DNA from 2 places in the Moorella sp. E306M genome. Region 2 is predicted to be linked to the other one. Evidence: riboswitches for the same ligand, from Rfam matches in the RefSeq annotation. Region 2 holds a riboswitch; the other holds the start of a gene.
The links. A riboswitch is a leader RNA that binds a small molecule or an ion and turns the genes downstream of it on or off. The one in region 2 is predicted to bind cyclic di-AMP.

Region 1: linked by a shared signal. The riboswitch ahead of eam (glutamate 2,3-aminomutase) and the one ahead of FLZ89_RS12620 (alpha,alpha-trehalose-phosphate synthase (UDP-forming)) in region 2 are both predicted to bind cyclic di-AMP.

The regions. Positions count from the first base shown of each region.
Region 1 is NZ_BJKO01000001.1:720,557-724,768, reverse strand. It holds gene FLZ89_RS03785 (hypothetical protein) at 1-501, shown strand, start outside; gene FLZ89_RS03780 (phosphatidylserine decarboxylase) at 495-1,211, shown strand; gene FLZ89_RS03775 (DedA family protein) at 1,208-1,810, shown strand; cyclic di-AMP (ydaO/yuaA leader) riboswitch at 1,860-2,078, shown strand; gene eam (glutamate 2,3-aminomutase) at 2,195-3,448, shown strand; gene FLZ89_RS03765 (amidohydrolase family protein) at 3,699-4,212, shown strand, end outside.
Region 2 is NZ_BJKO01000001.1:2,445,246-2,449,457, reverse strand. It holds gene FLZ89_RS12625 (amylo-alpha-1,6-glucosidase) at 1-1,326, opposite strand, end outside; cyclic di-AMP (ydaO/yuaA leader) riboswitch at 1,453-1,599, shown strand; gene FLZ89_RS12620 (alpha,alpha-trehalose-phosphate synthase (UDP-forming)) at 1,709-3,166, shown strand; gene otsB (trehalose-phosphatase) at 3,141-3,896, shown strand; gene galU (UTP--glucose-1-phosphate uridylyltransferase GalU) at 3,968-4,212, shown strand, end outside.

The sequences.
Region 1 (4,212 bases), 1.7 Mb from region 2:
GGCCCTTTACGGGATGACAGGCGCTACCGTTTTCAGGATCTTATTGAATCCAAACGCCTGGGTACCCTGGAGATTCGGGTTTTCGACCCGGTGTGGGACCTGGAACGCATCCGGATTCTCCTGGAGTGTATCCAGGCCATCCTCCTGGCTGATGCAGATTATCCCGGTGATATAAAGGTTTATAATGGCCTTCGCCTGAAGGTAGCCAGAGAGGGTTACATAGAGGAATTACGCCCGGTTTACCGGGACTTAACCCGGCTCCTGCCGGTGCCGGAAGACCTGTTCCGCCGTACCCCGGCCGACACCGTCAAGGAACTCTGGCTCCGGGAGGGTACTCTGGCCACTTATGCCGCCCTGGACAATGCCTACCGCAATGGGGTCTTGAAGCCCCGGCCCTTGCGACCGGTAAAAGTCAGCTGGCCCTTGATGCTGGCCGGCTTTTGCGGTTATTATTTACCCAAAATGCCCTATAATATCAAGAAAGTGTGGTCGGAATGGTGACCTTTTTTAAGATCCTGGCGGGCCTTGCCGCCATCGGCGGTGGCATCTTCTGGTACCTGCGCAAGGTATGGTTTTATCGCGACCCGGTGCGGGTGGCGCCGCAAGAGGAAGGGGCCATCCTGGCCCCGGCCGACGGCAAAGTTGTCTATATCAAGCCCTTTCGCGATGGCCGGGTGGTAGCGGAGAAACTGGGCCGGCCCATTCCCATTGAGGAAATAATGAAAGCTCAGGGCCTTAGTAACAGGGGCTGGATCGTTGGTATCTATATGTCTCCCCTGGATGTCCATTTTAACTATGCTCCCATTGATGCCCGGGTGGAGAATATGGTCCATACCCAGGCCAGGGTGAATTTGCCCATGGTCGACCTGTGGGAATATATTCGCCTCACCTATCTCCGGCGGGCGGTAGATCTTTTCAGCCACCGCTACCGCCTGGTAAATGAACGATTGACCATCTTCTTAAGGGGCCGTGACGTGCAGCTGGCCATGGTGGAGATTGCCGATAAGTTTGTCAATAAGATCAAATGTTTTATCACTCCCGGCCAGGCCGTTACCCGGGGCCAGAAGGTCTCCTTTATCGAACGTGGTTCCCAGGTAGACCTGGTTATCTTCAAGGATGATGTAGAGTTTGCCGTCCGGGTGGGCCAGCAGGTTTACGGCGCCCGGACGGTGGTGGCCCGTTACCGGGCGGCAGGCAGGGCAGAGCAGTGACGGCCGTCCATGTCTATATGGCTCTCTTTGGCCTGCTGGTCGTTGAAGGTATGGGTGTCCCGGGCATCCCCTTTGAGCCGGTCTTCCTGGCCGCCGGTTATTTAATCGAGCGCGGGGAGATGAACTTTTGGGGGGCAGTGACGGTCGGCAGCGCCGGCAATCTCCTGGGCAACTTGATAGGTTACTGGCTGGGGGCCAGGCCGGGGCGAGGCATAATCGAACGCTTTCTCCACCGGGGCTGGGGTCCGGACGGCCTGGCCACAACCCGGGACTGGCTGGACCGCTTTGGAGCGGCGGTAATTATTTTTGCCCGCTGGTTTGGCCCCATCAGGACGCCGACCATCTTGGCAGCGGGTGTCCTGGGAATGAATCCCGGCATCTATGCCCTTTATTCAGCCCTGGGCGCCTTTACCTGGACTATGGCTTGGCAGTACGCCAGCTGGAAGGGGGCCCATTATCTCCTGGCGTGGTGGTACCTTTACCGCCGCTACGCCACCTGGTGGATGGATATCCTACTGGTCCTGGCATTCCTGGCGGTTACCGCCGGTTCTATCTATTATTGCTGGTACCGGCTAATGGTAAGAAATGGAAAAGAATAAGTTTGACAAATCCCGTATCTTGTGTTAAAATTATTTAGAACAAATGAATAAAAGCAGAGCGCTGAATCCCTTTTCAGGGAACGGGGGAACCAGTCTTTTGGGGTGAATCCCCGCGCTCAGTAGTCTTTACGTCTTCCCTAAAATCCCGTTATCCTAAAGGAAATTTTGGATAAAGCAAAGGAGCAACGGAAGAGAAACTGAGTGCGGGGTAGGGTTAGCTTTCGACCCGAACCCGGCAGCTAACTTCGTAAGCGTGGAAAGTGAAAGAGGCATCGTACCCCTTTAATTTCTTGTACCCAAAACCCCGGTTCAGGCCGGGGTTTTATTTTATAACAGGAAGGGAGGTAGAAACTCGTGAGTGTCTGTCCAAACAAAGGGAAGCTGATGAGTAGAGAAGCCAAAAGGGAAATTGCATTGCAAAGGGCAGCTGAGTTAAAGGCCAGGATTATTGATTACCTGGACGCCAGAGATACCATCCCCAGCGGTTTGGAAGTCGCAGCGGAGATTGAAGCCAGCCGGCAGCGGATTATGGCCTATTTTGGTGCCAGTGAAGATGACTGGCAAGACTGGCGCTGGCAATTGCAGCATCGGATTACCTCGGTTGACGTCCTGGGGGAATTAATTCCCTTAACCGAAGCGGAAAAGGAAGCCATCAAGCGGGTCGAGCGTACCTACCGCTGGGCCGTTTCGCCCTATTATCTTTCTCTCATGGGCAAAGATGCCAGCTGCCCCATCCGGCGGCAGGCCTTACCCAGTGCCGCCGAGTTGGAGGATAAGGTCGGGGTACTCGACCCCATGGATGAGGAGCTGACGTCACCGGCACCGGCCATTACCCGGCGTTACCCCGACCGCTTGATTATTAACGTCACCAACCAGTGTGCCATGTACTGCCGCCACTGCCAGCGGCGCCGCAATATCGGTGAAGTTGACCGGAGCCGCAGCCGCCGGGAGCTGGAGCGGGCCCTGGAGTATATTCGCCGCAACAAAGAAATACGCGATGTCCTGATCACCGGCGGCGACGCTTTAATGCTGAGTGACGCCACAATCGACTGGCTGTTAACGGAACTGGATAATATACCTCATGTGGAGATTAAGCGCCTGGGCACCCGGGTGCCGGTTACTTTGCCTCAGCGTATTACGGCGGAATTATGCCGGGTACTGGCCAAGCACCCGCCGATTTACCTTAATACCCAGTTTAACCACCCCCGGGAGGTTACGGCGGCAGCGAAAGCGGCCTGCGATCGCCTGGTGCAGGCCGGGGTGGTCCTGGGAAACCAGGCGGTTTTATTAAAGGGCATCAATAACCATCCCTTTGTTATGAGGAAGCTCAACCAGGAACTGTTGAAAATCCGGGTACGGCCCTATTATATCTTCCACGCCAAGCCGGTTAAAGGGACGACTCACTTTATCACTTCCATTGAGGAAGGCGTGGAAATAATGGAGCAGCTGCGCGGTTATACTTCCGGCCTGGCCGTACCTACCTATATAATCAATGCACCCCACGGGCTGGGCAAGACGCCCATTTTACCACAGTATGTGCTGGCCTGCAATGACGACCAGGTCATCCTGCGGACCTGGGAAAAGCGGACCCTCTTTTACCCCAACCTGGGATGCCAGAAAGAACAGACTAAGGCTTAAAACAAAAGCGCCGGGCAATTCCGGCGCTTTTTACATACCATCTCCCTGATGGGAGCCCGGTGACACATTAAAATCCAAATAAAATAAACGTAACACCGTTCCTGATACCGGACCATAATTTACCAAAATCTCTGGCATATTCGGCATAAAACAAGAGAATCCTTGTTTATTGACCGTTAAATTTTCCTGTGGTAGGATTAAGATTGGGTTAAATATAAACCAATATAATTATCAGGAAGGAAGATAAAAATTGAATGATTTGTTAATCAGGCGCGCGCGGCTCATGGATGAGCCGGGAACTGTTGATGTAGCCATTAAAGACGGATACATTGTTGCCGCCGGGGGAGGAGTGGCCGGCTCGGCCCGGCAAATGGTCGATGCGGCAGGGAGACTCCTGATACCGGCCTTTGTCGATGCCCATACCCACCTGGACAAGGCCCTGACGGCGCCCCAGGAAGGCGCAGGCTCCCTGGCCGAAGCCATTGAGGATTTCCAGCGGCGCAGCCGCAAAATGGATAAAAATGATTTTATCGACCGCGGCCGCCGGGTGCTTAAAATGGCCTTGCGCCATGGGACGGCTACCATGCGCACCCATATTACCGTCAACGAAGCCCTGGGCCTGCGAGGTGTTGAAGCGGCCCTGGAACTCAAGGAAGAATTTGCCGGGAGAGTTGACCTGCAAGTATTTGCCATGGCCGGTGAATTGGAACCGGCACCGGCACCACCTTTAAAGGAACTCATGGAAGAAGCACTGCGCCTGGGGG
Region 2 (4,212 bases):
GTCGACTACGGCATCCCAGGAATCTTTCCACCCCTGGTTGGTCAGGCCTGCCGACGATTCCCGCTGGTATTCCAGGTAACCGTCACCATCTAAGTCGCCATAACGCACGCACCAGTGCAGGCAGCGCCTTAAAGGGGTGACCATTTCCTGTAACAGATCCTGATCTAAAGTCCACCTGTAGGCGGCAGCAAGGAGGATAATAAACCACAGGGTGGCATCTATGGAACCATAATATGGACTGTGGGGTACTTCCTGGCAGCGGGTCATCTCGCCCCGCCGCAACTCATGGAGTATTTTTCCCGGCCTTTCTTCCCGCCATTTGTCCACCTGCTTCCCCTGGTAACGGGCCAGGAACCGCAGGGTATGGCGGGCTAGATCCGGGTTTAAGATAAGGGTCTGCCAGGAAGTGATGAGGGAATCCCGGCCAAAAGGAGCGGTATACCACGGTATCCCGGCGGCAATAATTTTCCCCTCCCCGGGATAATCAATTTCCAGGGCCTTCAGGTCGGTGATGGCCGTGCGGAACATATCATTAATAAAATTGTTATCCGTCCAGATCTGGGTGCATTCCTTTTGCCACTGGTGGTAAGAACCGGCCAGCTCTATGGTGGCTGCGGCAAAAAGGTCGCTGATATGCGTGGCCGGGAACATGTTTTGCCCGTCGGGTTCAATCCTTAAGTACAGGTAAAGCTTTTTTTGGGGGGGCAGGGTAAGGTCATAGGTAACTTCCGCCCGGCCCGGCCGGCCTACAATACTGGTCGGTGCCGGTTCGAAGGTAATATGCGTAGTCTGGATCACGTTGTCCAGGCCCAGGTAAGCGAGGATTAACCCCTGGTGGTGAACTTCTGTTTTTAAAAATTCTCCCCGGCGCTGGCGCCGGCTGCCGCGAACTTCAAAAACATCCCGGAAATCAGCACCGATGGTAAAATGAAGGTTTAAATTTACGGGGAAAGGATTAAAATTGATTAAGCGTAAACGCTGGTAGAGGGCCCCTTTAATCAGCCGCAAAAGGCGGAGGTGGATGGACTGGGCTGGTACTACTTTACCATCACTCAGAGCAAAAACGGGATTGGTTAATTCAATCTGGGTAAAATGGCTGTCGCGCACAGAGGAGGAAAGGAAAACAGGCCGCCACCCGCCAGCGGTGAGTTCCAGGCAGTTTAGATAACGGGTATCATTATAATACAGGCCCAGGCTGCTGTTGTCCTGGTCAATAATGGAACCATCCGGCAGGGAAATAAGGAAAATATTCCCTTCTTTTAGGACTTCTGTCCGGGGTTCCAATACACATGGACTATTGCGTAAATCCAGGGACGTTTCCAGCATATATCACCCTCCTGTGTGTTTTTAGAAAGATTGAGCGGTTTTTGGAATTTATTTCCAATATATAAAACGTAATATTTGCATTTCGTTACCAGTATGATATAATAAATATGATATAATTAATTTGTATATCCTGGAACGCTGAATTGCGGTGCAACAGCCGTAAGCGGGGGACCCATTTTTCCGGGGTGAATCTTGCCGGTTAATTCCGGTGAGTAGGGCTAACCTTCAGCCCGAATCCGTCAGCTAACTTCGTAAGCGTGGAAGGGGATATATCGATACTTACATACCCCGGTCCCTCGGGGTTTAATTTTATTTTTAATTTTATTTTAAAGGAGTGAAGTAGGTCTCGACAATAGGCACAGGCTAAAAGGAGGTATGCTAAGTGGCTAAAAAACAGGCTGCTAAAATTATTATGGTTTCCAACCGGGGTGCCTACAATTTGCAAGCCACTGACAGCGGTATCCAACCTGTACCGGCCATCAGCGGCCTCGTCTCGGCGGTAGAACCATTCTTAAAGGAAAAGGGTGGTGTCTGGGTTGCCTGGGGCGGGCGCGATGCGCCACAGGACAATACTCCCGGGGTACGTTTACCGGTTCCCCAGGACGATCCGGCCTATACCTTCCGGGAGGTTCCCCTGACTGCCGAGGAAATAAAGCTTTATTACCACGGTTTTACCAACAGTGCCCTGTGGCCCCTGTGCCATTATTTTTTAGAAAAGTGTTGTTATAACTCCCTGGAATGGGAAACATATGTTAAAGTCAACGCTAAATTTGCCGATGCTGCACTTATGGAAGCCAGGGAAGGCGATACCGTCTGGGTCAACGACTATCACCTGGCCCTGGTACCGGCCCAAATCCGCCACCGCAAGCCGCAATTAAAGCAGTTCTTTTTCTGGCATATCCCCTTTCCCCACCACGATCTCCTGGCCACCCTTCCCTGGGCGCCCCAATTCTTGCGCGGTCTCCTGGGCACCGATGTCCTGGGCTTTCATTTGCAATCTTATGTCGATAATTTCCTGAATGCCGTCGCCACCCTGCTGGATGCCCGGGTGGATTTTGAGCACAATGTTGTCTACTGGCAACAGCGGCGCATCCATGTCGGTGCCTGGCCCATGGGTGTCGATTACCAGGCCTTCCAGCGCCAGGCATTAGATCCGGCTACCCGGGCCCGGGCTAGAGCCTTGCGCAGCCAGTTTGGTGTTGAACACCTGGCCCTGAGTGTAGAAAGGCTGGATTATACCAAGGGTATCCTGGAAAGGCTGCTGGCCTGGGAACGCCTGCTGGAAAAAGTACCCGAATGGCGCGGCCGGGCGGCCCTGGTCCAGATTGCCGTACCCAGCAGGACGGCCGTACCGGCCTACCGCCAGCTAAAGGAAGAAGTAGAAGCTGCCGTGGGCCGGATCAACGGCCGCTTCAGCGAAGGTAGTTATCGCCCCGTCCACTACTTCTGGCGGGGCCTGCCCCGACAAGAATTGGTAGCCTATTACCTGGCAGCCGATGTCATGATGGTTACGCCTTTGCGTGATGGCCTGAACCTGGTGGCTAAAGAATATGTAGCTTCCCGATATGACGGCAGCGGGGTCCTGGTCTTAAGCCGCTTTGCCGGTGCCGCCCAGGAATTGAAGGGTGCCGTCCTCGTCAACCCATACGATATTGATGGCATGGCCATGATTTTAAATACAGCCCTGAACATGGGCCGGGCCGAGCAGGAAAAAAGAATGCGCCTGATGCAGGAAAAGGTACGCCGCCATGATATCCGCTGGTGGTTGACCTGTTTCCACCAGGCCATGATGGCCCGGGAAGGGGAAACACCCAGTGTCTCCGGCTCAGCTAGCAGCTAAAGTCCGTGATTACCCCGAAGTGCTCCTTATGTGTGACTATGACGGCACCCTTGTACCCCTGGCGCCCCGGCCAGAGCTGGCCCGTCCCAATATTCATCTCCTGACCTTGCTGCGGCAGCTGGTATCCAGGCCAGGCTTCCACCTGGCCATAATTAGTGGCCGGGGTCTAAAGGACCTGCAGGAGTTGCTGCCAGTGGCAGGGCTTTATCTTGCTGGCCTGCACGGGGCAGAGGTAGCTACACCGGAAAGGCAGGTAATCAATCTCCTGCCTTCCGGGCAAGAAGATATCCCCTGGAAAGATATTTTTAGGCTGGCCCGCCAGATAATAGCAGATATTCCTGGAGTTTTTGTAGAAAATAAAGGTGAAGCTATAGCCCTACATTACCGCCTGGCTGACCCAAAGCTAGCTGCGATAGCCTTAAAACAGTTTCGCCGGGCCATGCAGCCCTTTTTAAATAACAATGTCGAACTGCTTTCCGGTCATAAAGTGCTTGAAGTTCGTCGCCGGGGCATAAACAAGGGCTTGGCGGTAGCCTACTTCACCAGGCAATGGCCCCGGTCATTACCCGTCTATTTAGGCGATGACCGGACCGATGAAGATGCCTTCGCTGCTTTGCCCGCCGGCGGCCTGGCCATCCGCGTAGGTAACGGGGTTGCCAGCAAAGCCCGCTATTTTTTACCATCCCCGGCAGAAGTTGTTCAGTTCCTGGAGCTTCTGATCTCTTTATAATAAAAGGCCAAGTCTATCCCGGACCCGAGAACAATAAAAATTTTAAAATCCTGAGAACGAGGTGATATTTGTTGTCAACGGTACAGAAAGCCATCATTCCAGCTGCCGGATGGGGCACCCGCTTCCTGCCGGCCACCAAGGCCCAGCCCAAAGAAATGCTACCAATTGTTGACAAGCCAGCCATCCAATTCATAGTCGAAGAAGCCGTTAATGCTGGAATAGAGGACATCCTCATTATTACCGGGAAAAACAAACGGGCCATTGAGGATCATTTTGACCGTTCCCTGGAACTGGAGAACCTCCTGCGGGAAAAGGA